4 regions of the Pseudoalteromonas sp. NSLLW24 genome follow, and region 2 is predicted to be linked to each of the others. Evidence: predicted binding sites of a transcription regulator. Region 2 holds the regulator's gene; each other region holds the start of a gene.
What was found. The regulator MetJ, encoded in region 2, represses methionine synthesis genes. The targets are predictions, from matches to a motif close to TAGACGTCTAGACGTCTA.
Positions count from the first base shown of each region.

Region 1: metK (methionine adenosyltransferase) is a predicted target of MetJ. The motif match lies at 5,532-5,549, and genes of this name have one in related genera.
Region 3: I6E72_RS03980 (homoserine O-succinyltransferase) is a predicted target of MetJ. The motif match lies at 2,053-2,070, and genes of this name have one in related genera.
Region 4: I6E72_RS01710 (methylenetetrahydrofolate reductase) is a predicted target of MetJ. The motif match lies at 2,810-2,827, and genes of this name have one in related genera.

Region 1 is NZ_JADYWQ010000003.1:43,499-50,996, forward strand. It holds gene panP (pyridoxal-dependent aspartate 1-decarboxylase PanP) at 1-940, shown strand, start outside; gene serA (phosphoglycerate dehydrogenase) at 994-2,223, opposite strand; gene rpiA (ribose-5-phosphate isomerase RpiA) at 2,233-2,886, opposite strand; gene I6E72_RS03515 (5-formyltetrahydrofolate cyclo-ligase) at 2,940-3,536, opposite strand; gene I6E72_RS03520 (hypothetical protein) at 3,555-4,103, opposite strand; gene metK (methionine adenosyltransferase) at 4,279-5,430, opposite strand; gene tkt (transketolase) at 5,734-7,498, shown strand, end outside.
Region 2 is NZ_JADYWQ010000007.1:21,470-28,967, forward strand. It holds gene hslU (HslU--HslV peptidase ATPase subunit) at 1-469, opposite strand, end outside; gene hslV (ATP-dependent protease subunit HslV) at 481-999, opposite strand; gene I6E72_RS09005 (SPOR domain-containing protein) at 1,079-1,606, opposite strand; gene priA (primosomal protein N') at 1,627-3,813, opposite strand; gene rpmE (50S ribosomal protein L31) at 4,044-4,259, shown strand; gene I6E72_RS09020 (malic enzyme-like NAD(P)-binding protein) at 4,948-6,189, shown strand; gene metJ (met regulon transcriptional regulator MetJ) at 6,259-6,579, opposite strand; gene metB (cystathionine gamma-synthase) at 6,869-7,498, shown strand, end outside.
Region 3 is NZ_JADYWQ010000003.1:147,953-155,450, reverse strand. It holds gene I6E72_RS03985 (homocysteine S-methyltransferase family protein) at 1-1,051, opposite strand, end outside; gene I6E72_RS03980 (homoserine O-succinyltransferase) at 1,041-1,988, opposite strand; gene I6E72_RS03975 (outer membrane beta-barrel protein) at 2,203-2,850, opposite strand; gene ettA (energy-dependent translational throttle protein EttA) at 3,184-4,857, shown strand; gene I6E72_RS03965 (PilZ domain-containing protein) at 5,014-5,382, shown strand; gene I6E72_RS03960 (histone deacetylase family protein) at 5,436-6,344, shown strand; gene I6E72_RS03955 (TlpA family protein disulfide reductase) at 6,407-6,901, shown strand; gene I6E72_RS03950 (hypothetical protein) at 6,987-7,498, shown strand, end outside.
Region 4 is NZ_JADYWQ010000002.1:11,706-19,203, forward strand. It holds gene I6E72_RS01700 (DEAD/DEAH box helicase) at 1-440, shown strand, start outside; gene I6E72_RS01705 (sensor domain-containing diguanylate cyclase) at 499-1,479, shown strand; gene I6E72_RS01710 (methylenetetrahydrofolate reductase) at 1,810-2,766, opposite strand; gene I6E72_RS01715 (M16 family metallopeptidase) at 3,026-5,908, shown strand; gene I6E72_RS19835 (hypothetical protein) at 5,989-6,114, opposite strand; gene cysE (serine O-acetyltransferase) at 6,733-7,498, shown strand, end outside.

The DNA of each region.
Region 1 (7,498 bases), on a different contig from region 2:
GGTTGATTTACTCGGTATTGGCCGCGATAACTTAATTGGCATTAAAACCTGCAAAAATAATAAAGTTGATGTAGGAGCTATGCGCGAAAAAGCACGTGAGCTTGAATCGCAAGGCATTAAAGTAATGGCGATTATTGGGGTAGCGGGTACAACCGAAACCGGTAATATTGACCCACTTGATGAAATGGCCGACTTAGCACAAGACATTAACTGCCATTTTCATGTAGATGCTGCATGGGGAGGAGCAACCCTTTTATCGAACACGCATCGCCCTTTACTAAAAGGGATTGAGCGAGCAGATTCAATTACCATCGATGCACATAAACAAATGTATGTACCAATGGGAGCGGGCTTAGTTTTATTTAAAGATCCCGCTGCAACCGATGCAATAGAGCATCACGCTGAGTACATATTACGTAAAGGTTCAAAAGACTTAGGTAGCCACACGCTTGAAGGCAGCCGACCTGGTATGGCAATGTTAGTACATGCTTGCTTACGTGTTATTGGTCGTAAAGGTTATGAAATGCTGATTGATCGAAGCATCAAAAAAGCACATTACTTTGCTGATTTAATTAAAGCTGATGAAGACTTTGAGCTTATTTCAGAACCTGAATTGTGCTTATTAACGTATCGTTATGTACCTAAGCAAATTAAACAAGCAATAGCCGATGCAGATGCTGCAACTCGGTTAGATATTTTTGCCTCTCTGAATCGTTTTACTGCCAGTATGCAAAAACGTCAGCGAGAGTCTGGTCGCTCATTTGTATCACGTACTCGTTTAACGCCTTCTAAATACGACAATCAACCTACAGTTGTATTTAGAGTGGTACTTGCAAACCCGCTTACTTCAGGTGCTATTTTAAAAGAGATATTAGCTGAGCAAAAAGAGTTGGCAGCAACAGATCCGGTATTCAAAAAATACTTAAGAAAGTATATGTAATCTAAATACAAAAAAGGGTCCATAAGGACCCTTCTTAATGTCAAAAGTACTTATTAATGTAAAATACGTGCTCTAATTGTACCCTCAACAGCGCTTAGTTCTTTAAGTGCTACTTCAGATTGATCTGTATCTACATCAATAACTACATAACCAATAGATGCGTCTGTTTGTAGGTATTGCGCAGCAATGTTAATACCGTGCTGTGCAAACGCTTGGTTAATTTGCGTTAGTACACCAGGGCGGTTGTGGTGCACGTGTAATAAACGGCTGCGATTAGCAAGCTCAGGCAGCGATACTTCAGGGAAGTTAACGGCTGTAATAGTTGAGCCATTATCTGAGTATTTAGCCAGTTTACCCGCTACTTCAATACCAATGTTTTCTTGCGCTTCTTGTGTAGAACCACCAATGTGCGGCGTTAAAATAACATTGTCGAATTGGCGCAGTGGCGATACAAATTCTTCATCGTTAGATTTTGGCTCAGTAGGGAACACATCGATTGCTGCACCACTTAGTTTTTTCTCTGTTAGTGCTTCTGCAAGTGCATCAATATCAACAACAGTTCCGCGTGAAGCATTGATCAAAATAGATCCCTGCTTCATAACAGCAAGTTCTGCGCTACCAATAAGATTTTTAGTTTGCGGTGTTTCTGGTACGTGTAAACTAATAATATCAGAGCGTTGTAATAGCTGAGTTAGGTTGTGAACTTGCTTTGCATTACCCAGTGATAACTTATCTTCGATATCGTAATATTCAACGTTCATACCGATATTTTCAGCCATAATACCTAGCTGAGTACCAATGTGACCGTAGCCAATAATACCTAATGTTTTACCACGTGCTTCAAACGAACCATTTGCTGTTTTTAACCAGCCACCACGATGAGCCGCTGCATTACGCTCTGGAATACCGCGTAATAAAAGTAGGATTTCACCAAGTACAAGTTCAGCAACTGAACGAGTATTAGAAAATGGTGCGTTAAATACAGCAATACCGCGTTCGCGTGCTGCATCTAAATCAACTTGGTTTGTACCAATACAAAAACACCCAACAGCAACTAGCTTGTCAGCTGAGTCTAATACGGCTTGGCTAATATGAGTACGAGAACGAAGTCCTACAAAGTGAACATCTTTAATGCGCTCTTTTAATTCGTCCTCAGGTAAGGATGTTTTAACGTAGTCGATATTGCTGTAACCGTTACGTTTTAGCGTTTCAACAGCGCTTTGGTGAACACCTTCAAGCAAGAGAATTTTAATTTTGTCTTTTGCTAACGATACCTTACTCATAACCTCATCCTATTTAATTTGTGGCCCATTTTTAGTACCGATAATCACTTTATCAGCACCACGCATTGCAAATAGGCCGTTGGTAACTACGCCAACAATTGAATTTATTTGTGCTTCAAGTTGTTTAGCATTGGTAATTTTTAAGTTAAATACATCTAATATAACGTTACCGTTATCGGTAACTACGCCTTGGCGATAAACAGGGTCACCACCAAGCTTTAATAATTCTCGTGCAACGTAGCTGCGAGCCATTGGAATAACTTCTACCGGAAGCGGGAAGTCGCCTAATGCTTTTACTAATTTGGTGTCATCTACAATGCACACAAATTGTTTAGCTACAGCGGCTACTATTTTTTCGCGAGTGAGGGCTGCACCGCCACCTTTAATCATTTCGTTTTGATCGTTTATTTCGTCAGCGCCGTCAACGTATACATCTAAAGCAGCAACGTTATTAAGCTCAAATACTTCAATACCTAACGCTTGTAGGCGCTCGGTTGAGGCTTCTGAGCTTGATACAGCGCCTACAATAGTGTCCTTTACTGAACCAAGGGCATCAATAAAGTGATTAACAGTAGAGCCTGTACCCACACCTACAATAGTGTTTTCTTTTACAAACTCGAGTGCTGCCCAAGCAGCTGCTTTTTTTAATTCATCTTGTGTCATTGCTTTGTGCTCATGTATGTCAGAAATATGCGGTTAGTAATCAAATTTAATTGTTACCAACAGTATGTTTTATCTGGGGTGATAATGGTTTTAAGTGGTACATCCCACGACTCGATTGGTAGAGCCTCAACTTTTTGGCATTCATGTGCAAGGCCAATTAGTTGTGGTTTTTGCCAATTTTGTTCGTGTAAACGTGCCAATGTCCGGTCGTAAAACCCACCTCCCATTCCTAGGCGATTACCTTGTTTATCAAATGCAACTAATGGCATAAGGAGGTAATCAAGCACTGGTAATGGGCATATTTGAGAGCAGTTCAGCTTAGGCTCCAAGATACCATAGCGATTTGCTCTCATGGGTGAGTTTTTCTCATAGCGCTGAAATAGTAAATTAGCGCCATTGAATGGGTGTATTATAGGTAGGTAAACGGTATGGTTTAAACTCCATAATTCTTTAATTAACAATGAAGTGTCTAGTTCCCCATCGTTACTCAAGTAAATGGCAATATGCTTTGAATTCGTTGTTTTTTCGCTTTTTAAATGTTGAATAAAATTCATTTTTAGCGATTGCGCAGCAATTATTTGCTGATTATTTGACAAGTTTTTACGGGTGTTACGAATTTTCGCTCTTATTTTTGCGCGTTTATTGCTCATTAAATTAATTAACCATTCTTAAAAAGAGAATAAATCGGGAAAAATTAAAAAAACAGCCAGTACGACTAGCAAAATGGTGGCAGTTGCAATCAATGAATATAAAAGTAAGTTACTGCGTTTTTTAGGAGGCGCTAAATCATCATCTAGCATTAGATCGTCACCTTGCCATTCGTCAATACTTTCGTCTGGTGCTTTTAATTGAGCTTCAGGAAGGCGTTGCTCTAACTCGTCTAGCTTTTCTTCAAGGCGAATTAAGCTGCTAGTGATGTAATCGAGTGCATCAAAAATACGTTCGTCACGTTGGTTGTTATTTGCAGCTGCGGGGGAGCTATTTTGAATTGCATTTGAAACAGCTTGCAGCTTACTTTTAATACCTAAGCTTGCTAGTAACTTAGCCTGTTTTAACGCTTTGTCTTTATCGCTTGGTGCAAACAGTGGCTTACCTTTAAAAAAAAGAGCTACTTTTTCATCTGACGTTTTTAATTTTGCAGCTAAATTTGTACATGCTGTTTTTATGTCAACGTTATCGGCAAGTCCTGCAAATATAACGCGAAAGTTATCGGCCATTTAACTGTCCCTAAAGCTTTTATAATGAAATGAGTATATACCTAAAGTACAAAAGAATTCGAGGTCGATTTAATAGTTATTTTGTAGACGCGCTACAAACAATATAGCGAATAAGTTTTAGATGCAAAAACGGCCCTTAAAAGGGCCGTTTTTAATTTACTACAACAATTTTGGCTTAAAGGCCAGCAGCTGCGCGAAGTGCGTCTGCTTTATCTGTACGTTCCCAAGGGAATTCGTCACGACCAAAGTGGCCGTAAGCCGCTGTAGGAAGGTAGATAGGGCGCTCTAAATCAAGCATTTGAATTAAGCCGTAAGGACGTAAGTCAAAGTGTTCACGAATAAGCTCGATTAAACGGCTTTCTTCTAGCTTGCTTGTACCAAACGTTTCAACGCTAATAGAAGTAGGCTCTGCAACACCAATTGCGTAAGAAACTTGTAGCTCACACTTGTCAGCAAGACCAGCAGCAACAATGTTTTTAGCAACGTAACGTGCAGCGTATGCTGCTGAACGGTCAACTTTTGATGGATCTTTACCAGAGAATGCACCACCACCGTGACGAGCCATACCACCGTATGTATCTACAATGATTTTACGACCAGTTAAACCACAGTCACCCATTGGTCCGCCAATTACAAAGCGACCTGTTGGGTTAATGAAAAACTTAGTTGCACTTGTAATAAGCTCTGCAGGGAGTACCGTCTTGATGATTGTTTCCATCACAGCTTCTACTAAATCTTTTTGCGAAATGTCTTCGCTGTGCTGAGTAGAAAGTACAACAGCATCAATACCTACAGGTTTGCCATTTTCGTATGCAAAAGTAACTTGAGATTTTGCATCTGGACGTAACCAATTAAGCTCGCCGCTTTTGCGTACTTGCGCTTGGCGCTGTACTAAACGGTGTGAGTAAGTAATTGGAGCAGGCATTAGTACTTCTGTTTCGTTACATGCGTAACCAAACATTAAGCCTTGGTCGCCAGCGCCTTGCTCTTCTGGGCTAGTACGGTCAACACCTTGGTTAATGTCAGGAGACTGTTTACCAATAGTGTTCAAAATTGCACATGAATCGGCATCAAAGCCCATGTCTGAATTTGTGTAGCCAATGTCACGAATTGTTTTACGTGTAATTTCTTCGATATCAACCCATGCGCTAGTAGTGATTTCACCACCAACCATAACCATACCGGTTTTAACGTAAGTTTCACACGCTACGCGAGCCTGAGAGTCTTGCTCTAGGATTGCATCAAGTACCGCATCAGAGATTTGATCGGCGATTTTATCCGGATGACCTTCAGAAACAGATTCAGAAGTAAATAAATGTTTTGCCATTGTATTTCTGCTCACAAATATTGCGCTTCACAAATGTCGGTATTAGCGCTAAAAAATTAAGGGGCGTATTTTATCGAAAACAAAACGCATTGCATAGTGTTTTTACGCCTAGACGTCTAAATAAAATTACGAATGTCGTTCTAGTCTCAAAAAAAATTCATAATGCTGCCTTTTCTGGGGTTTTTAATTGCACACCGCCCCCACAATAAGTAAGAATGGATATATAACAGTATCCAAGTTATTTGGTTACATAAACAAACACATAAATACCCGCGCAAATACACATATAAGGTAGGAGAATTCATGCCATCTCGCAAAGAACTTGCAAATGCTATTCGCGTCTTGTCAATGGACGCAGTACAAAAGGCCAAATCTGGCCACCCTGGAGCCCCTATGGGCATGGCTGATATCGCAGAAGTATTATGGCGCGATTATCTAAAACATAACCCAACGAATCCAGAGTGGGCTGACCGTGACAGATTTATTCTTTCAAACGGCCACGGTTCAATGCTTATCTATTCTCTATTGCACCTAAGTGGTTACGACTTACCACTGGACGAAATTAAAAACTTCCGTCAAATGCATTCTAAAACACCAGGTCACCCTGAATATGGTTATGCACCAGGAATCGAAACTACTACGGGCCCACTAGGTCAAGGGATCACAAATGCCGTAGGTATGGCAATTGCTGAAAAAGCGCTAGCTGCACAGTTTAACCGTGAAGGTCACGATATTGTTGATCACTTTACCTATGCATTTATGGGCGATGGCTGCCTTATGGAAGGTATTTCTCATGAAGCAGGTTCACTTGCAGGCACATTAGGTCTGGGTAAACTTGTTGCATTTTGGGATGACAACGGCATCTCAATCGATGGCGAAGTAGAAGGTTGGTTTACAGATGATACACCGGCTCGCTTTAAAGCATACGGTTGGCATGTAATTAGTGGTGTTGATGGCCACGATAGCGATGCTATTAGTGCTGCAATTGCAGAAGCTAAAAGCATTACCGATAAGCCATCACTAATTTGTTGTAAGACAATTATTGGTTACGGCTCACCTAATAAATCTGGTAGCCACGATTGTCACGGTGCACCACTAGGTGATGACGAAATTAAAGCGTCTCGCGAATTCTTAGGTTGGACTGGCGATGCGTTCGAAATTCCTGATGATATTTACGCACAATGGGATAGCAAAGAAAAAGGTCAACAGCTTGAATCAAGCTGGGACGAAAAATTTGCAGCATACGCAAAAGCATACCCAGAGCTAGCGTCAGAATACAAGCGTCGTATTAACAATGAACTTCCTGGCGATTGGGCTGAAAAATCTCAAGCGTACATTGAGCAACTTCAAGCAAACCCTGCAAACCCAGCGTCTCGTAAAGCATCGCAAAATGCATTAAACGCATTTGGTCCGTTATTACCAGAATTCATGGGTGGCTCAGCCGATTTAGCAGGCTCAAACTTAACAATTTGGGATGGCTCTAAAGGTTTAACGCACGACGACGCAAGCGGTAACTACATTTACTACGGTGTACGTGAGTTTGGTATGTCGGCAATTATGAATGGTATTGCCCTTCATAAAGGTTTTATTCCTTACGGTGCTACGTTCTTAATGTTTGTTGAATATGCAAAAAATGCCGTACGTATGGCTGCATTAATGAAGCAACCAAGCATTTTTGTATACACGCACGATTCAATCGGCCTAGGTGAAGATGGTCCAACTCACCAACCAGTAGAGCAAATTGCAAGCATGCGTTTAACGCCTAACTTATACAACTGGCGTCCATGTGACCAAGTTGAATCGGCAATTGCATGGCAACAAGCTATTGAGCGTAAAGACGGTCCTACATCGTTAATCTTTACTCGCCAAGGTCTTGAGCAACAAGCCCGTGACGCACAGCAATTAGCAGATGTTAAGAAGGGTGGTTACATCCTTAGCTGTGACGGCAACCCAGAGATTATCTTTATTGCAACAGGTTCTGAAGTGCAACTAGCACAAGATTCAGCAAGCGAACTACGCAGCCAAGGTAAAAAGGTACGTGTTGTATCTATGCCATGTACTGATGCCT
Region 2 (7,498 bases):
TTTGGCGAGTAGATGAAGTATCGTCGCGTTGGCTTTCGCCATATTGATCTTTAACCGGTGGTAAAAGTGCATCTAAAATACGCTCTTCTGCTGCTTCTTCGGCGCGATGTTTAAACTTTTTAGTTTGCTGTTCGCGAGTCATTTTAATTGAAACATCAACGAGGTCACGTATGATCGTATCTACTTCTTTACCAACATAACCAACTTCAGTAAATTTAGTCGCTTCTACTTTAATGAATGGTGCGTTAGCAAGTTTTGCTAAACGGCGGGCAATTTCTGTTTTACCTACACCTGTTGGGCCAATCATTAGTATATTTTTTGGTGTTACTTCACTGCGTAAATCTTCATTTAATTGCATACGGCGCCAGCGATTACGAAGCGCAATAGCGACTGCTTTTTTAGCTTTAGCCTGACCTATAATGTGCTGATCTAGCTCGTGAACAATTTCTCTTGGGGTCATATCAGACATAATAGTTCCTATTATAATTCTTCGATTGTTTGGAAGTTATTAGTAAATACGCAGATGTTGCCTGCAATAGTTAAGCTTTTCTCTACTATTTCACGAGCGCTTAAATCTGTATTTTCTAAAAGGGCGGTTGCAGCTGATTGCGCAAAGTTACCACCACTACCAATCGCAATTAAATCGTTTTCTGGCTGAACTACATCGCCATTACCGGTAATAATTAAAGAGGCTGTTTCGTCTGCTACAGCGAGCAGCGCTTCGAGTTTTCGAAGGGCACGGTCGCTTCGCCAATCTTTAGCCATTTCTACTGCGGCTTTAGTTAGGTTACCTTGGTGCATTTCTAATTTGCTTTCAAAACGTTCGAAAAGAGTGAAGGCATCAGCAGTACCGCCGGCAAAACCAGCGATTACTTTGCCATTATAAAGACGTCGAACTTTGCGGGCGTTACCCTTCATTACGGTGTTACCAAGTGAAACTTGGCCATCGCCGCCAATTACAACTTTGTCGCCGCGGCGAACACTTACGATAGTAGTCATGTTATTCCTCATCATCGAGCTGCAGAGGCAACTCGTAAAAAACGATTATGATGAGGTTATATGGGTGAATGGTTTATTTTCAAGTCCAGCCCCAAATTCCGCAGCCGACTATTTTTACACGTTTAAGTTTGTTTTTATCGCTTTCGGCTTGGCGTTTGGTTTTATAAGGGCCTAAACGTACTTTATACCAAGTACCATTGCTGCCTTCAGCCTGTTTTATCTCAGAAATGAGCCCTGCAAATGCGATTTTAGCTTTTAACGATTCAGCTTGTGCATGAGTTCTGAACGAACCGCATTGCATAACATAAGGACCTTTTTGCTCAAGTTCTTTTACTTCAACTTGAATCTCGTGGTTTCTAATTTCTTTAATAAATTCCGGTGTACGTGGAATAACAACTTCTACTTTTGCGGGTGCAGTTGGGTTAGCTTGTTTTTCGACAAGTTTTGGATCGGCATTACTTTTTATAAACCATAGTGTGTAGGCAAAACCACCTACAAGTAAGATGGCTATAACGGCTAAAAGAATAGGAAATGGTTTTTTAGCGGGTGCGTTTTTTTTACTGTTTCTGCCTGCAGGCTTTTTATTAATATAATCGTGCTGTGCCATGGTGTTATTTTGGCCTTAACCTAAATCATGTCTATAGGGTCTACGTCTAAGCTCCAGCGTACTTTTTGTGCAAGTTTACTGGTACTTAAATAATCAACCATTTGCGCAAGGTACTGATGTAATATGCGACGATCTTGCGCTTGAATATGCAATTGAAAACGATACATACCTGCGACTCTTTCAAGTGGGGCAGGGATCGGACCGAGCAATTGTATACCAGATACCCCATTCACAGGAACCAAATCCGTCAAAAAATCGACGACTAGTTTAATACTATGCCCTTGTGCACGCACAATGGCCATATTTGTAATGGGCGGTAAGTCAGCATCATCGCGCTCACGAAGAGCAAAGCGGGCAAAGTCTTGGTAACCATTATTAACTAAGTCTTGCAAAAGAGGGTGTTCTGGAAAGTGTGTTTGTAATAACACTTGGCCAGGCTCACCTGAACGTCCAGCACGCCCCGCTACTTGGGTGACTAATTGCGCTAAATGTTCTGTTGCTCTAAAGTCGCATGAGTATAAGCCGCTATCTACATCTAAAATTATAACAAGGCTTACATCTGCAAAGTGATGGCCTTTGGCAAGCATTTGTGTGCCCACTAAAATGCGTGCGCCGCCTAGGTTTATTTCATCAAGTGCTTTTTCAAGGCTACCTTTACGGCGAGTTGAATCGCGGTCTATACGAGTAACAGGTGTATCAGGGAATTCGGTCGATAAAAACTCTTCAATTTGCTCTGTGCCTTTACCGTTAGGAAATATTTGCGTACTTCCACAGTCAGGGCATTGGTGAGGGACAGGGTACTGGTCGCCACAGTGATGACAGATCATTTGCCCAATCGCTTTATGAAATGTAGCGCTGGTACTGCATCGTTTACACTCGCTCAACCAACCGCACTCATGGCAAATAAGGGTTGGAGAGAAACCTCGACGATTTAAAAATACCATAACCTGTTTACCGCGATTTAAGTGCTGACGCATAGTAGCAAGGCTTGCATGTGCAATACCTGCTTGGTCGGGCTGACCTTTCATATCGAGTAACTTAAACTGGTTGTCAGTCGCTGTTTGCGCACGCTCGGTTAAACTTAACAGCTGGTATTTGTTATTAATTGCTTTGTGAAGTGTTTCAAGCGCGGGTGTGGCGCTGCCTAATATAAGCGGAATTTTATGCTGAAAAGCTCTGTAAGCAGCTAAGTCGCGGGCATGATAGCGAAGCGTATCTTGTTGTTTAAATGATGAATCGTGTTCTTCATCAACAACAATCATACCGAGTTTTAAAAATGGCAGAAAAATACTCGAACGTGTGCCAATAACTATCGCACAACTGCCTTTTTCGCAAAAGCGCCATGTTTGTAAGCGTTCGTTGTCGGTAAGTGCAGAGTGCCAAAGCATAATGGGTGTATCAGGAAAGCGGCGGCGAAAACGGTTTACGGTTTGTGGTGTTAGGCCGATTTCGGGCACGAGTACGAGGGCTTGCTCGCCACGTTTGAGTACTTCTTCTAGGCACTGTAAATACACTTCGGTTTTACCGCTGCCCGTTACGCCTTCTAATAAAAAGCTGCTAAAGCCAGTACTTTGATTTATAGCTGTGCAAGCAACCGCTTGTTCTTTATTAAGTACTGGTTTACTACCGACGGTTGGAGCAACACTTTGCCATTGGTTATCGTGCTCAATAGTTTGTGTTATGAGTTCTTTATCTATTAAGCTATCTATTGTTTTTTTACTAAAGCCCAGTGCTTTTAACTCCGTTAATGATGACTTACCTGATTGCGATAACTGCTTTAATAGGTTGAGCTGTGTTTTAGCTTTTAATGACGGTACTTTTGCACCTTTTTCTGTCAGGGCAACCATATTAATACTGGTTTTATCAGGCGATTCACCTTGGCGAAGTGCACCAGGTAGCGCTATATGAATAGTTTCGCCTAATGGATAGCAATAATAGCGGGCAGTAAAGCTAAGGAGTTCTAAATGCTGGGCACTTAAAATAGGGGCGTCGTCTATTACCTCTATAATATTTTTAATTTTATTTAAAGGGACGTCGGTACTGCTTTTAATACCCAGAACAACCGCTACTTTTTTTTGATTACCAAAAGGTACCAAAACCCGCATGCCAGGTAGTAAAGGAGTTGATAAGCCACTGAGCTGTTCTTCTATTTTATAATCAAAGGTGCGTGGAAGCGGAACTTTAATAGCAACTTCAACAAAACTCATAACAACTCAACCCGTAAAATTAATGCTGTAATGTACTAAAAATAACGCTAAAAACCTACTAGCAATAGTGCTTGAGAAAGAGATTGTTCACTTTTTTGGCAAAAATATAAATAAATACTTGTGTGGGGGGAGGTTGTTGGATAAAATCCGCCACCAACAAATTTGTTTTAACGACGTATGGTGCCAAACTCCGGGTTTGGAGAGCGATGCGGCCTTAACTAGAGGTTCCTATGAAAGAAGGTATTCACCCTAAGTACGAAGTAATTTCTGCAACATGTTCATGTGGAAATAAATTCGAAACTAGCTCAACTCTTTGTAAAGACATTCACTTAGACGTATGTTCTGCGTGTCACCCGTTTTACACTGGTAAGCAAAAAGTTTTAGACACTGGCGGACGTGTTGATCGCTTCAACAAGCGCTTCGGTGCACTTGCCAGCAAGAAGTAATTATTGCTGTTTAGTTAAAAAAAGCACCTTAGGGTGCTTTTTTTGTGCCTAAAATTTGTTATTTATTATCTTAAACCAACCTACATAAATCTTTGAGCAATTTAACGAATTAAATTGCACCATAACGTCGTTAAAAATTTTTTATTTAGAACAACTAGATACAAAAATTTTTGCCTAGTTCTAGCGTAATTTTCTTAACGTTAAATAGACCCCATATATAAGCAGATTGGTATTATTTCGTTGATTTTAACTATCCCCTCCTTTTGCATAACTATTTCCTATTCTTATTCTGAGTATGCATAATCCTTTACAGACAAATCGATAGATATTCTCTATATTTTAAATAGTACAATTTTTAACTAGGTTGATAAAAGTAGCTAACGTGGGCTTATCTGTTTTTAAAGTAGGGTAGTAGGCTGTTATTCTAAGTTTATGCTGTTACTTTAAGTATACATTTTATAAGATTTTGATAGGTATAATAGCACCTTAAAACTTACTTTTTAGGTGAATTTTTATTTATTAAATGTCGATATAATCCTGCAAAGTTACTGAAAAACCTATTAAAATTAAAGGATATAGCATATAACAGGATAGACCTGATATTGCTTGGAATTTAAAAATAATAAGGGTATCGTACCCCAAGACTCCATCTCTCACTTTAACTTAAATTGCAGGATACCATCGCGTTATGTCTGACTTTCGTGAACAAGCACTACATTACCACTCACATCCCGTACCAGGTAAAATTAGCATTGAGCTTACAAAACCAGCTGAAACGGCTCATGATCTTGCACTTGCGTATAGCCCAGGTGTTGCCGAACCTGTACGTGAAATAGCTGCAGATCCTGCAAATGCTTATAAATATACTGGTAAAGGTAACATGGTTGCGGTTATTACTAATGGTACTGCAATTCTAGGCCTTGGTAATTTAGGTCCTTTAGCGTCTAAGCCTGTAATGGAAGGTAAAGCATTATTGTTTAAACGTTTTGCAGGGCTTGATTCTATCGATATTGAAGTTAAGCACAAAACAACAGAAGACTTTATTAATACGGTTGCCAATATTGCCGACACATTCGGTGGCATTAACCTTGAAGATATTAAAGCACCAGAGTGTTTTGAAATTGAAAAAGCATTAATAGAGCGTTGTAGCATTCCTGTTTTTCATGACGATCAACACGGTACTGCCATTGTAACGGCTGCTGGTATGTTAAATGCGCTAGAAGTACAAGGTAAGTCAATTGAAGATGCAATTATTGTATGTTTAGGTGCAGGCGCTGCCGCTGTTGCGTGTATGGAGCTGTTAATTAAGTGTGGTGCACTGCGTGAACACATTTATATGCTTGACCGCAAAGGTGTTATTCATACCCGCCGCGATGACTTAAATGAATACAAACAGCTTTTTGCTAATAATACCGATAAGCGTACATTGCAAGATGTAATTGCAGATGCGGATGTATTTGTGGGTGTTTCTGGCCCTAACTTATTAGCGGCTGAAGATTTAAAGCTAATGGCTGCAAAACCAGTTGTGTTTGCATGTTCAAATCCAGATCCTGAGATTGATCCTGCACTTGCGCACGGCGCACGCAACGATTTAATCATGGCAACAGGGCGCTCTGATTACCCTAACCAAGTTAATAATGTTTTATGTTTCCCGTTTATTTTCCGTGGTGCACTTGATGTACGTGCAAGTGCTATTAACGATGAAATGAAAATTGCTGCAGTAGGTGCTATTCGAAGTATTGCCAAAGAGCCAGTACCTGCAGAAGTTTTAAAAGCCGCTGGAGTAGATAAACTAGAATTTGGTGCGCAGTATATTATTCCAAAACCAATGGATCCACGTTTACTGCCGCGTATAGCAAGAGCTGTTGCACTTGCTGCTATTGAGTCAGGTGTTGCACAAATTGAGCTACCTGAAAACTATATGCAGTAAATCTATACAATAAAATTTAGACATAAAAAAACCTCAGTAATTACTGAGGTTTTTTTGTCTTTGTAATATTTATTCTTCGTTTAAAACGGGTACTTCTAGACCCATTTCTTGCATTATTTTTTTAACTTCTTCTGGCACTTTTTCGGCGTTATCTTTACGTAAGTCATCGTCATTTGGTAAAGGTTGGCCAGTAAAAGCATGCAAAAATGCCTCACATAGCAATTCACTATTTGTAGCATGGCGAAGGTTATTGATTTGACGACGTGTACGTTCGTCAGTTAATACCTTTAATACATTTAGCGGGATCGAAACGGTGATCTTTTTAACTTGCTCTGATTTTTTACCGTGTTCTGCGTATGGGTGAATATACTCACCATTCCATTTAGCCATAAGATGTATCGTTGCCTCAGATTATTAATTTCTCACACGGTATAAAAAGCGTGTAAATATGCGTGAAATTCTATCGATTTAAAAAAGATAGTCAAATAATAGATACCGATCTATCTTAATAAGCCTATCGTAGGTGTAAAGATAAGCACACTTTTGTGAGCTAAAATGTGTTATTCGCAGAGGCCCCTTCTACTTTTAGCCATCTAGAGCTTTAAAATACTTTGACTTATCAAAACGGATAACTTACTCTTTTAGACGTCTAAACATCCAAATTAATCAGGTGACGAATATGAGCGAAAAAAACAAAGCGACCATTGCTGTACGTAACGGCGTTGATGCTGATAAACATCATGGTGCGGTGGTACCGCCAATTTATTTATCGACTACTTATTCGTTTGCCGACTTTGATACTAAGCGTGAGTATGATTATGGTCGTAGCGGTAATCCTAATCGTGATATTTTAGCTGAGACGCTTGCTAAGCTTGAAGGTGGCGCTCGTGGCATAATTACAGCTACAGGCATGGCTGCCGTGCATTTAGCTACTCAGCTACTTAATAGTGACGATAGGTTAGTAATTCCACATGATTGTTATGGTGGCAGCTATCGTTTATTTACATCTTTACAAAAACGCGGACTACTAAAGCTCGAAATATTAGATTTAACAAAAGAAGAAAGCCTTCAACAAATTTTAGTAATTAAACCAAAGCTTATTTGGATAGAAACCCCAAGTAACCCAGTACTTCGTTTAACAGATATTAAAGCGGTTACCGATGTGGCTAAGCAATGCGGTGCATTGGTGGCTGCAGATAACACGTTTTTGTCGCCTGCCTTACAAAACCCTATTAAGTTTGGTGTAGATATTGTGGTGCATTCAACCACTAAATACATTAACGGACACTCAGATGTAGTAGGCGGCGCT
Region 3 (7,498 bases), on a different contig from region 2:
GGCCTGATAAACGCATGCGTACTTCAAGCTCTGGTAGTTGGCGTGGTTTAACGCCCGCTAAACCTTTTGCAAAAGCGCGAATATGCGCAGGCGTGGTGCCACAGCATCCGCCTACTATATTAATAAAGCCCGATTTACCCCAATCGATAATTTCAGTTGCCATATCGCCCGCTTCTAAGTCGTATTCACCAAACTCATTTGGTAAGCCCGCATTAGGGTGTACCGATGTAAAGGTTTCGCACACGCGCGATAACTCTTCTACATACTGGCGCAGTAAATCAGGACCAAGCGCGCAGTTTAAGCCAATCGAAATAGGCTTAATATGGCGAATAGAATTATAAAATGCTTCGGTTGTTTGCCCCGAAAGCGTACGGCCAGAGGCGTCGGTAATAGTACCCGAAATCATAACTGGTAATTTACGCCCTGCTTGCTCAAAGGCTTCTTCAACGCCAAACGAGGCGGCTTTTGCGTTAAGGGTGTCGAATATAGTTTCGATTAGTATTAAATCGGCGCCGCCTTCCATTAATGCAAGTGTTGATTCAATATACGCAGTAACCAGCTTGTCAAAGGTGACATTTCGGTAACCCGGATCGTTTACGTCTGGCGAAATTGAACACGTTTTAGATGTCGGCCCTAAAACACCGGCTACATAACGTGGTTTTTCTGGCGTTTTAGCCGTAAATTCATCACAAATGGCGCGTGCTAATTTAGCCGACTCTAGGTTTATTTCACGACTTAGGCTTGCCATGTCGTAATCTTCCATCGAAATAGTGGTCGAGTTAAACGTATTGGTTTCGATAATATCGGCGCCCGCTGATAAAAAACCACGATGAATATCAGTGATTAAATCGGGCTTGGTTAGGCTTAATAAATCGTTATTGCCTTTAATTAATACATGCCAGTCTTTAAAACGCTCTCCGCGATAGTCTTCTTCTTCTAGCTTATGATCTTGGATCATGGTGCCCATAGCGCCATCTAAAATTAAAATGCGTTCTTTTAATGCGGCGCTTATTTCGGCTTGCTTATTATTTGTAGGAGCGTTATTCGGCATAGTTGTTAGTCCTCACGTCTTGGCTAACTAAATTAATATCATACGGTGTGGTTTGGTACACGTAGTAATTTAACCAGTTCGAAAAAAGTAAAAAAGCATGGCTTTGCCACGTTTTTGAAGGTTGTTTGGTTGCATCGTCATCCGGAAAGTAATTTTCGGGTTTTGGTGCATTAGGGCTTTTTTTACAATCGCGGTCGTATTCTGCTTTTAGCGAGTCGGCGTCGTACTCTGGGTGACCGGTTATAAACACTTGGCTACCCGATTTATTTTTAAGTAAGTAAGCCCCTACTCGCTCAGAACCAGCCAGTACAACTAGCTCATCACAGGCGTTTATTTTATTTATATCAATGTGGCCATAACGCGAGTGCGGTACTAAAAAGGTGTCGTCGAATCCGCGAGTCAGTGCGCCGTGATCAAAGTAACATTGGTGAGTAAATACGCCACACAGTTTGTCGTCTTTTAAATCGCGTTTTAAATTGTAACGGTGATATAGCGCTGCATGTGCTGCCCAGCACGAAAATAACGTAGAGGTAACGTGTTGCTCAGCCCAATCAATAATGACTTTTAACTCATCCCAATACGCTACATCGTCGTATTCTAAATGAGCAAGTGGCGCACCGGTTACAATTAACGCATCGTAATTGTTGTCTTTAACCTCAGAAAAATAACGATAAAAGGTATCAAGGTGCTCTTCTGAGTTGCTACTACTGCGGTGAGTGTCGAGGCGCAGCAGCTCTACGTTTACTTGCAAAGGCGAGTTGGCAAGCAAGCGGATAAACTGAACTTCGGTTTCTACTTTATTAGGCATTAAATTTAAAATAGCCAAACGCATTGGGCGTATTTCTTGCGTTTTTGCACGTGTTTTTGGCATTACAAATACGTTTTCTTGACGTAAACGTGCAATTGCCGGCAACTCGTCTTTTACTGTAATTGGCATACTTTACTCCTGCTCATAAAAACCGAAGCTTAATTATGAACTGAAAGTAAAAAATATCAACCTCTAGATGTATAGATGTCTAAATGAAATTTATTCATTCTATTAAATTAGGATTTACCGAGGTGGTATGTATGAGGAAAAACGCCTCTATTATAAAATAACCTGCTTTAATATTTTGAAGTAGCGCTACTAAAAACGAGTAGCGCATATACAGTTAAAAACGGTAAACCACAGATAAATTAAGTGCGTAAATATCGCCTTCATCTGTATCAAAATATTGGTATTCAGCGCTTAATTGCCAGCGTTGAGTTAACCTAAAGTCAACGCCAGTTCCATACGTTACGCCGCCTTCGTCGTAGTTTTGCTCAGTTATTAACGTAGAATTTGTATCTGTACCAGTTATTGATTCTGCAAGGTTTTTTAAGTCGCCTTCATTGTAACTTAATTTATTTCTACCATAGCCACCAAATAAAAACACATCAGCTCGAGATGAAATTGGATAATTAGCTTTTACAAATATACTTGTTTGCAAATCAAGGCTTGAATCGATTTCGCTCTTAATGAATTCTGAGCTAAGCGAACCGTCCTGTGGGTTCTGAGTATAAACAATTCCGTTTAGAGGAGTTGACTCATCATTTAACCCAAAACCTATACGCCCTTCTAATGCAAAGTATCGCGAAAACTGATATCCAAACCGGCCATAAAGCGTTGTAAACTGTATGCTATCACTCTCGTATACATCAATTTGCGTAGACCCTATCCCTATTCCTTGGTAATAACCATTTACGTGGAGTATGTCTGCTTCGCTCGAAAATGAGTATAAACCTAAAAGTAACGCTCCTAACTTTGTAACTATTTTCATGTTCATTCCTTTAAATCTTTGTAATATTTAATAATGTGATGTTTAACAACAAACTAAGTGTGGCCTGCCTATATAACTTGCTTATACTTTACAGCTTGTAAATATACTGTACCACTTTTGTTAAAAATGGAATGTATTTGAACAATATAAAACAATAGATTACAGAATTTTACATAATAGAAATCCTGTAATAGTAGTGTTTTAAACGAGCAATCAAAACAAAGTACCGCTTAGGTAAGCGTATTGTTCTATACAGCATTCGTTGACTGTTTCACCTGTCAGCCACTACAATACAACATTGAAATTTTTATTATTATTTGAAGGCTTTCCTCCATGGTTTTACCTGATAAATTTATATTCTCGATGAGTCGAGTATCTAAGGTTGTGCCACCTAAGCGCACTATCTTAAAAGATATTTCGTTACACTTTTTTCCTGGTGCTAAAATTGGTGTGCTTGGTTTAAACGGTTCTGGTAAATCTACGTTACTACGTATTATGGCCGGTGTTGACCAAGATTTTGAAGGTGATGCACATCCTCAGCCTGGTACAAAAATTGGTTATTTACCGCAAGAGCCTGTTTTAGACGAAAGCAAAACAGTTCGTGAAATTGTTGAAGAAGCTGTTGGCGAAGTTAAACACGCACTTAAACGTCTTGACGAAGTGTATAACGAATACGCCATGGAAGACGCTGACTTTGACGCACTTGCAAAAGAGCAAGGCGAACTTGAAGCTGTTATTCAGGCGCACGATGGTCATAACATCGACAACGTTTTAGAGCGTGCTGCTGATGCACTTCGCCTACCAGAATGGGATGCTAAAATTGAGCACCTTTCAGGTGGTGAGCGTCGTCGTGTTGCTATATGTCGATTATTGCTTGAAAAACCAGACATGCTTATTCTCGATGAACCAACTAACCACTTGGATGCTGAGTCGGTTGCATGGTTAGAGCGCTTCTTACACGATTACGAAGGCACTGTTGTGGCGGTAACGCATGACCGTTACTTCCTTGATAATGTAGCGGGTTGGATATTGGAGCTTGACCGTGGTGAAGGTATTCCATGGGAAGGTAACTACTCTTCTTGGCTTGAACAAAAAGATGCGCGCTTACAGCAAGAACAAAAATCTGAAAAAGCACGTCAAAAATCAATTGCGCAAGAACTTGAATGGGTTCGTTCAAACCCTAAAGGTCGTCAAGCTAAGTCAAAAGCACGTATGGCTCAGTTTACTGAAATGCAGCAGTCTGATTACCAAAAACGTAACGAAACTAACGAGATGTTTATTCCACCTGGCCCACGTTTAGGCGACCAAGTGCTTGAAGTAACTAACCTTCGTAAGAGTTTTGGCGATCGCGTTTTAATTGACGATTTAAGCTTTAGCATGCCAAAAGGTGCCATTGTGGGCATTATTGGTGCTAATGGCGCGGGTAAATCAACGCTGTTTAAAATGATCAGTGGTGAGCAAAAGCAAGACAGCGGTAGCATTACCGTTGGCGAAAGCGTACACCTTGCTACTGTTGATCAGTTCCGCGACGGTATGGACGAAAGCAAAACTGTTTTCCAAGAAATATCAGACGGCCAAGACGTACTAAAAATTGGTAACTTTGAGTTCCAAAGCCGTGCGTATGTAAGTCGCTTTAACTTTAAAGGTAACGATCAGCAAAAGTTTGTTAAAGACCTATCAGGTGGTGAGCGTAACCGTTTACACCTTGCTAAGTTATTAAAAGCTGGCGGCAATGTGTTACTACTCGATGAGCCAACCAATGACTTGGACGTTGAAACACTACGTGCACTAGAGAACGCTATTTTAGAGTTCCCTGGTTGTGTAATGTGTATCTCGCATGACCGTTGGTTCCTTGACCGTATTGCTACGCACATTTTAGATTACCGCGACGAAGGTCAAATTAACTTCTTTGATGGTAACTATACTGAATACGAAGAGTGGCTTAAAAAGACACTAGGTGCAGCAGCAACTGAACCTAAACGTATTAAGTACAAAAAAATTGGTTAATATTTACTGTAGCTAATTTATTACAGTAATACTAAGCCCTGCATTTATGCGGGGCTTTTTTATGCCACCAGCATTACAGGAGCATATCCTGCTAGCATGTAGAGAATTACCCGCTATGCTTAATTTATTATAAAAACAGTAAGGCTAAATTAGGTTATGCAAAATCGTCGTCAGTTTTCTCGTGTTTTATTTTCAACCGATGCACAAGTAATTTTTAATGATCACCAATACCCATGTAAATTACTTGATGTATCTTTGCATGGCGCATTAATCACTAAATGTGATGCTTTTATTGGCAACCAAAATAGCCAAGCTGTTCTGCGTTTTTCGCTGCCTCAAAGCGAAATAGAAATAAAAATGGAGGTTGTGGTGTGCCATATAGAAGCAGATCATATTGGTTTAAAATGCCACCATATTGATATAGACAGCATTACTTATTTAAAGCGTTTAATAGAGCTAAACTTAGCTGATGACGAACTATTACATCGCGAACTCGCTATGTTGATTCACGACACGCAAGAATAGACTCATTTGGATTAGTTGATTACCATAGTGCAAACTTTTTAACTTGTGCAAACATGACTTTAAATCCACATTTACCTTTGGTGTATCACCCTAACTACTCGTTTAATTTCGATCCAAAGCATCGTTTTGCAATGAGTAAGTTTGCACATTTATATCAGCATGTAGCAAAGCTTGGTTTGATTGGCGATAACCTGGTTGAGCCAATATTAGGCACGCCAGAGCCACTTGAGCTAATACACTGCGAAAATTACATACATGATTTGTGGAATAACCGCTTAGATGAAAAAGCAATGCGTCGCATTGGCCTACCTTGGTCAAAAGAGCTTATGGCACGTACCTTTACAGCACCTCAAGGCACTTTGCAAACAGCTCGTTTAGCACTTAAACATGGTATAGCGTGCCACTTAGCCGGTGGTACACACCATGCGCATACCGATTTTGGCTCAGGCTACTGCATGGTTAATGATTTAGCCTTTACCACGCAAACTTTAATTGAATCGGGTGAAGTAACTAACGTGCTTATTTTTGATTTAGACGTGCACCAAGGTGATGGCACAGCCGCAATGTTACAGCATCAAGCATACGCTTATACTTGCTCTATCCATTGTGAAAAAAACTTCCCTTTCAGAAAATCCGCTAGCGATTTAGATATTGGCTTAGCCGATAATATGAAAGACGACGAATACCTTGCCGTAGTTGACGACACCTTGAGTTATTTACTTAAAGAGCTAAACCCAAGCTTGGTACTTTACGATGCTGGCGTTGATATTTGGCAAGGCGATGGCTTGGGTAAATTAGATATCAGCTGGGATGGCATAGTTAAGCGCGACCATTTAGTGCTAAAACGCTGCCTTGAACACAACACACCCGTAGCCACAGTAATAGGTGGAGGATACGATAAAGACCATCTTCGCCTTGCTAAACGCCACGCTATTGTTGTTGAGCAAGCAGCTCGCTTTTAGTTTGAAATAAAAATGTTAAATTCCCGTTCTTATTTAATATGTAAAATAAGAACGAACATATTATGAAGCAACTATTTATTGCCATCGCACTAATTTTTATAAGCTTTACAAGCTATTCGCAAGAAGAAAGTACGCAAGAAACATACCCTAAGTTACCTACATTAAATTTACAAATGGCTGATGGATCTACACTCAATACTCAAGATTTATTAGGTCAACCTTACGTTTTGCACTTTTGGGCAACGTGGTGTCCGTACTGTAAAAAGCTGCAGCCAGCACTTCAAAAAATTGATGATATGGGCTTAAAAGTTATTGCCGTGAGCTTTAAAGAAGATGACGATGCTACTCCCGCTAAAACGCTTAGCGATAGAGGTTATACTTTTAAAACAGCCGTAAAAGCCGATGCAATAGCACAGCAATTAGGTATACGAGGCACACCTACTACATTGTTTGTAAATAAAGAAGGCAATGTAATTTGGCTGACTAATACGTCAAACCCAGAGGACGCAAACCTACATTTAAAGGCACGAACATTGTTGCACTCCATATCTGAGTAATAATATAGGTCTAAATTTAGTTTAAAAATATAAGTAATATAAACTTTATACTACAATTTAAGCTCATAAATTAATTGAGATTATAATGCGCTTACTACTTACTTTATTACTAATTACTTTAAGTGGCTTTGCCGCAGCTGAAGAAGAAAAAGCAGAACTTCCACCGGTAGACCCCGCTTACAATGCTGAGCATCCTATGGCTTTGGTTAATCAAGGCTCATCTATTATTGCAATGAATTTACCCACCTATAATTTACCCAATGATGTGCAAGTTGTTTATAAAATAGGAAACCCCGATGTTCCATTTTTAGGCTTTGTTAGAAATGCCGAGTTAATCACCGTAAAGCCACAAGCGTTTAATATTCAGCATTTAATGCGTGGTGAAGAAATTACGATTATTGCCGATATTTACGAGGGTGATTATCAACAAGGTGGTAGTTTAATTTATTCAAAAAAAGAGTTGGTCTTGAGTAAGCAGCTGTATGCCAGAGAACTAAAAGATTTGAGTGAATCATCGCAATGGCAAGACTACGACATGATTACACTAAGCGGTACTGAGCGTATTTATATTCATAAAATTCAAAAATCACCGAGCTA
Region 4 (7,498 bases), on a different contig from region 2:
GTTTAAAAACCGAATCAATCCATGGCGACAAATCGCAAGGCGCACGCGACCGTGCATTGCAAAACTTTAAAGAAGGTATTACACGCGTACTTGTTGCAACCGATGTAGCTGCGCGTGGTTTAGATATTTCTACACTTAGATACGTAATTAACTTTGAACTACCTTACATTGCCGAGGATTACGTGCACCGTATTGGCCGTACAGGTCGTGCTGGTGAACAAGGACTTGCTATGTCGCTGGTAAGTCTTGATGAGCAATGGCTGCTAGAAGAAATTGAAGTACTACTCGATACGCGTTTAACGCCGCAGTGGTTAGAAGGTTACGAGCCAGATCCTAATAAAAAGCCAAAAGATAATCGTAAAAATACTAACAAGTCGCGAAAAGATCGCGATAAAAAACGCATCACTGGTAAAAGAGAGCCAAGCAGACGTCGTAAATAATAGCTTTTACTTTGCTTTTTTGCCTATACTGGAGCTACTAAATAGCCGAGGTAAAGCAATGTTTGAAATTGATCAATGGGCATTTTCTGGTATTGATGGCCAAATATCTTTGCATAAATGGCAAAAAACAATCGACCTTATAACGGGGCTTTTTTCAGCCCCGTCTGGTTATATAGTTCAGGCAACAAGCAAAGGCTATCGCGTTGTTATTAGAAGTAACGAAGGTGGCTCTAACTTTGAGACCAATCCTATACTTCCTCCTCAAACACCTCTGTTTTGTCGCCACGTAGCTGAAACTAACAATACATTATATGTTAATGATGCAAGTAATAACGATACATGGAATACCCTACCAGAAGTAGTTGAAGACGGTGTTGAATCCTACCTAGGTTTACCTATTCATTGGCCTGAAGGCGAAGTGTTTGGCACGTTATGTTTAAAAGACACTAAAATAACAAGCTATACCGATGAATATTTTGAACTCATAGAACAACTACGCGATTTGATTGAAGACGACCTAGCGCTTGTGTATAGCTATGAGCAAATGCGCGAAATAGCCATGTTAGACTCATTAACGAATATTTATAACCGCCGAGCACTTAACTTATTAGCCCAGCAAAAACTTAACTTAGCGCTACGTTTAGGCTTTGACGTATGCTGTTTGTTTATTGATATAAACGACTTTAAAAAATTAAACGACACCTTTGGTCATGAGGTGGGCGACAAAGCCTTAATTATATTGGCAGATACGCTAAAAACGCATTTAAGAGATGCTGATATAGTAGGACGCTTAGGTGGCGATGAGTTTGTTGCAGTAATGCAAGTAAGCGATAAGAGTAAAATTAACTACATTATGGATAAAATTTCGACTGAGTATTCAAAAGCTTTACTCAAAGAAGACGTTTGCGATTTATCGCTTAGTATTGGTTATAGTTTTACTAATAAACAAAAGCAGCCCTTTGAAGCGCTATTAAATGATGCAGACCACGCAATGTATAAAAATAAACAAGCGTATAAGCTCGCTAAAAAAGCACAATAATAAAAGGAGGTTCGTCATGACTCATGCCACACAAACTTGGTTGGTTTCTTCTGCGATGGGTTTTATTTTTTCCTTAGCAATAATAAGCTTATTTGAAACGTCCCTAGCATTAGATTTATATCTAATGAGGGGATAATTTTTGGTGTTATGTGCTCCTCTATGGGGTTTGCCTTAAAAAGGCTTGAGAGTAATAACCAAAAACACCTTCAATAAATAGCTTAAGCTACAAATTTTCACTTGTATTTATTAATTAATTTTTCAAAGAACGGACATAAAAAAGCAAGCCATGAGGCTTGCCAAGAAGGGTGTTAATTAGCTCTAACCTAGCTTTTAAGCTATTAGCTTTTCCGCAAGGTTCAATTCCATAATGGCTTTTAATAAACGGTATAAATTAATTGACGCGTCAATTTCTTCTTTACGGTTTGTTAAGCTTTCAATATTTAAGCCCAGCGGTACATCTAAATGCGCACAGCTTTTAAGTATTAAGTCGAGGTTTTCGCGGCAAATACGGACTGATTCGCTTAATGTATTGTTTGCATCAAGCATGCGCCATTTAGTTGCCTCTGGCACTGAGATACCCAACCATTGCATAAACTCTAAGGTTTTTTCGCCTCCGCACGGGGTAAACGTTAATATAATACGTTGAGGTGTAATCCCTTGTGCTTTACATGTACGTGCGTAGCTAGTAATTAGCTCTATAGTCGCTTGTGCATCGTAAACAGCTTGCGATATAAAAAACTGACAACCTTGTGCTGTTTTTTCTATTAATCGTTCGTGCTCATTTCGTTTACTTGAATGGCGCTCGGCAATCGTAACGCCACCTAAAAAGAAATCATCTGATTGCTCAGCCATTGCTTTATAAGCATCTGGCAGGCTTAGCTTTATATCGCCTATTGATGACGGGCTACCTACTAATACAACATTTTGTAAATCGTAGTCGTTTTTAGTTTCACTTAGCCAATCTTTAAATTCGCCTACGCCACGCTGCGCCACACTTTTATAAGTAATTACATCTTGTGCAGATAAATTACGAAGTAAATGGCTGTATTCACGCGGATCAACGGTTTGTTTAAACGCAAATGGACGGTCTTGATTAGTTCGGCTGCTTTCGTCTTGAATGTCGTAAATTATCACGCCGTCGTATTCAATTTCGTGTAAGCGACCTAATAGCTTTTCTGCAATGATTTTTAATTGCGCTTTATCGGTGCCAATTTTAGGCGGGGTAGTACCAATAAGATAAACACCTTGGTTGGTGTCCACTATCTTCTCTTTTAGTGATAAAGCCATAATCCTCATTCCAGCTAAGTTTGTTTTGATGGATTTAATATAGCAGCCATTTAGACGTCTAGATAGATTTATTTAGTGAAAGTTTTTCAACTAACATGATGTTTATTCATAGTGCTTGTTCCCATTATTTATAATTGACACAGTTGTTTACATAATAAATTCCCTTGGGGCTCTTATATTTATTGGCTTTGGGGCATAATCGAGGGTGAGTTAGTGTTAAATCTGACAACAAATTTGCTCAATTTAAAAAGGGACAACAATGAAATTTAAATTATTAGCAACCAGCTTAGCGGTATCGCTGGCGTTAACGGGTTGCGCCATGCAACAAAACCAAAGCACGCAAACAACAGCACAACAAAAACAAGTAAATAAAGCTGATGATCGTGTTTTTTCGCAAGATTATTTAATTGAAGAGCTAGAAAACGGCTTACGTGTAATGGTTGTTAAAACCGATTACCCTGATGTAGTGTCGCTGCAAATTCCGGTATCGGTTGGATCGCGTAACGAAGTTGAAGAGGGCAAAACAGGCTTTGCTCACTTTTTTGAACACATGATGTTTAAAGGCTCACAAAAATACCCTGAAGATGTGTATTCAGACATATTAAAAAATTCAGGTGTTGATAACCGCGCTTATACAACAAACGATTTTACAAACTACCATTTAAACTTTTCAAAGCAGCATCTTGATAAAGTACTTGAGCTTGAAGCTGATATTTTTCAAAACTTAACCTACACCGAAGAGCAATTTAGAACAGAAGCACAAACGGTAAAAGGTGAGTACTTAAAAAACAACGCGAGCCCAATTCGTAAATTATTAAGCGCTGTACGCGAAGAAGCGTTTGATAAGCACACGTATAAACACACCACTATGGGCTTTTTTAAAGACATAGAAGCCATGCCTGACCAAATGGCGTACGGTAAAGAATTTTTTGCTAAATTTTATAAGCCAGAGTATGTGTCACTTGTCATTGTGGGCGATGTAGAGCCACAAGCAACAATGGCAATGGTTAAAAAGCATTGGGGCAGCTGGAAAAAGGGTAACTATGTTGCTGACATTAAAGCAGAGCCTGTTCAACAAGCACCAAAATATTTGCACCAGCAAGATGAAGCGCTACCAGGGCATTGGTTACTTGTATCCTACAAAGGCGCTGCGTGGGAGCCTGCTAAAAAAGACAGAGCGGCGCTTGATTTAATCTCACAGCTTTATTTTTCAAGTAATTCAGATTTATATCAAGAGCTAGTGGTCGACAAACAAATTGCCAGCCAAATGTTTACCTATAACCCTGAGACTAAAGATCCGGGTTTATTACACGTATTTGTTAAAGTAGAAAACGCAGACGATTTAGCCACTGCGCGCGATGCCATTAACCGCACTTATGCAAAAGCACGCACTGAGCTTGTTGATGAACAAAAGTTGAGTGATTTAAAATCGAACCTTAAATACAGCTTTATTAATGGCTTAGATTCGTCGCAAGCGATTGCATCAACCCTTGCCAGCTACATGCATTTTGAGCGCGATCCTGAGGTTATAAACCAGCTGTATAAATCGGCAGATAACATTACCAGCGCAGATATTAAAGCCGTTGCTAATAAATACTTTACTGATAACGCACGTACCACATTAACGATGTCGGCACTTGATAAAGCGCCAAGTTTTGAGCAAGAAGTTGATTTAAATGCGCTTACTGCAAAGCTTAAACAAGCACCTGCGGCACCTGTATTTAAAGTGCTTGATAAAACGAATAGCTCGCCATTAATTGATGTTAACTTTTTATTCAATACCGGTGCGGCTGCCGACCCACAAGGTAAAAAAGGTGTTGCTGCGTTAACTGCGGCTATGCTTGCACAAGGTGGCTCAGAGGCGACAAGCTATAAAGATATTCAAAAAGCACTTTATCCGCTTGCGGGTAGCTTTGGCTATCAAATAGATAAAGAAATGCTGTCGTTTCAAGGGCGTATTCATAAAGATAATGCGGCGCAGTGGTATACACTTGTGAGCGATCAATTACTAAATCCAGGTTTTAGAGATGACGACTTTAAACGCCTTAAAAAAGAAATGATCGACGGCATTAAGTCAGGCTTAAAAGCATCTAACGATGAAGAGCTAGGCAAAGAAGTGCTATACAGTGCGCTTTACAAAAATCACCCTTACGAAAGCTACAACTACGGTGATATTTCGGATTTAGAAGCGTTGACGTTAGATGATGTTAAAGCGTTTTATAACAGCGAGCTTACGCAATCTAAACTCACGGTTGGCTTAATTGGGGCTGTGCCTGCAAAACTTAAAGCTAAAATGATGAGCGATTTTGCAACGCTACCAAAAGGTGAGCAAAGCCGTTTAAGTATTCCTGATGCACCAGCGCTTAAAGGTCATCATGCAACTATTGTAGAAAAGTCGGCGCAATCGACAGCGGTATCGTTTGGTTTTCCTATTGATACAATAAGAAGTAGCGAAGACTGGACAGCCCTTTGGCTTGTGCGTTCGTACTTTGGTGAGCACCGTAGTTCTAACAGCTTTTTATATGAGCGCATTCGTGAAACTCGCGGCATGAACTATGGCGATTACGCATACATTGAATACTTTCCACGTGGTATGTTTCAAACCAAGCCTGATGCAAACCTAGGGCGCTCTGAGCAAATATTTCAAGTGTGGTTACGCCCACTTCGCTCTAATAACGATGCGCACTTTGCCACACGTACCGCCTTGTTTGAGCTAGATAAGCTAATTGAAAATGGTATGAGCGAAGACGACTTTGAAGCTACGCGTAACTTTTTAATTAATTTTGTGCCGCAAATGGTGGCAAGTCAAAACCGCCAATTAGGTTACGCGCTTGATAGCGAATTTTACAACACAGATAGCTTTGTAAGTTACGTAACTAACAAACTTAAAACGCTAACGCTTGCTGATGTAAATCGCGTTATTAAAGTAAACTTACAAACAGACAATGTTCAATATGTGTTTATAACCGCAGACGGCGCTGATATGCAGAAACGTTTAGCGTCTGAGCGAACATCACCAATGGTTTATAACACTAATAAACCTGCTGAGTTGGTTGCTGAGGATAAAGTGATTGCCGATTATAAATTAGCAATTCCTGCAAAAAATATTGAAGTGGTAAAAGTTGAAAAAGTATTTCAATAATTTAAGTGGTTTTTAATGGTTGGAAAGTGCCCTAACTTATGGGGCACTTTATATCTTTAAGGACTCTGTAGTAGGGTCCTTTAATTAATGAAACGCGCATCATATATTTTGATGGCAATACCAATAATCATAATTATTAAACTAATGAGAAGTAATATATTTATTCCACGCTTTTCTTTATTTTTTAATTCAGAGTCATCACTCATTTTGAATTCCTCATTTCTATTTGTTTATGTAAAAAATCAATAAAACTAAATATAGCTTAGCTCGGTATAATGAACAAACTTAGCTTAAATCCTAATTAATTTAGCGTTTTTTTTACGCCGTCAGCTGTACGTCAGTCCGTATTTTTTCATATGACAGGTGAGCTTTCGTATGTTGCTAGCTTTTGATTTTTATTAATTTACTATATTTTAAGTATGTATTGGTAATTTTAGCTACTGTCGTATAACTTAATCTAAAAAATGGGTACGTATTTGAAATATCATTTCTGGGTGCTAGGGCGTGTTGAACTCTGTGGATTGAAATTTGTTCAATCTAGGGTCGATTTAATCGCGGCGCGAGGTTTGTAACCTAGTGGGCTCGATAACTGCTCCTGCGTTATTCTACTGACTTACATCCCTGTAAGAATAAGTAAAAACCGAACAAAGCTTCCGCGTCCTGCTCACGCCTCTTATCTACATCCGTGTAGGCAACAAAGAGTTAATCGTCCCTAGTTATATCTAATAACCAGAACAAATAACTAAGGGATTAACACCTTAGGCTTTAAATCCGTTAGACTTGGGAAAAGGCTATTTTATATCAACTTAAGGCAGTGCAGTATTATGCGTCATGCAATTTGGCAACAGCTTCGCGACGAAGCTAACGATGTAGTAACACGTGAACCATTATTAGCAAGTCATGTTTATTCATGCATTTTGAATCATGATTGTTTAGGTTCGGCATTGAGCTTTATTGTTGCTAATAAGTTGGCTGATGCGGTGGTATCGGCATTTACTATCCGAGAGCTGTTTGACCAAGCATTTGTAAAATGTGACCGTATGCTATCTTTTGTTGCTGAGGATATTAAAGCGGTAAAAGACCGCGACCCTGCATCAGAAACCTATCTTACGGTTATATTAAATCTAAAAGGTTTTCATGCTATTCAGGCGCACCGTTTGGCTAATTGCTTGTGGCAACAAAACCGCAAAGAGCTAGCGCGCTTTATTCAAAGCCGTAACTCTGAAGTGTTTGGGGTCGATATTCACCCAGCATGTAAAGTGGGTAAAGGCATTATGTTTGACCACGCAACCGGTATTGTTATTGGTGAAACAGCGGTAATTGAAGATAACGTATCAATTTTGCAATCTGTAACGCTTGGCGGTACAGGCAATGAGCAGGGTGATCGTCATCCTAAAATTAGAGCGGGCGTATTAATTGGCGCTGGCGCTAAAGTACTTGGTAATATTGAAGTAGGTGAGGGCGCACGAATTGGTGCGGGCTCAGTTGTACTTAGCAATGTTCCACCACACACAACCGCTGTTGGCGTACCCGCTAAAATTATTGGTCGACCGGATTGTGAGTGTCCGGCGCAAAGTATGAACCAAAACT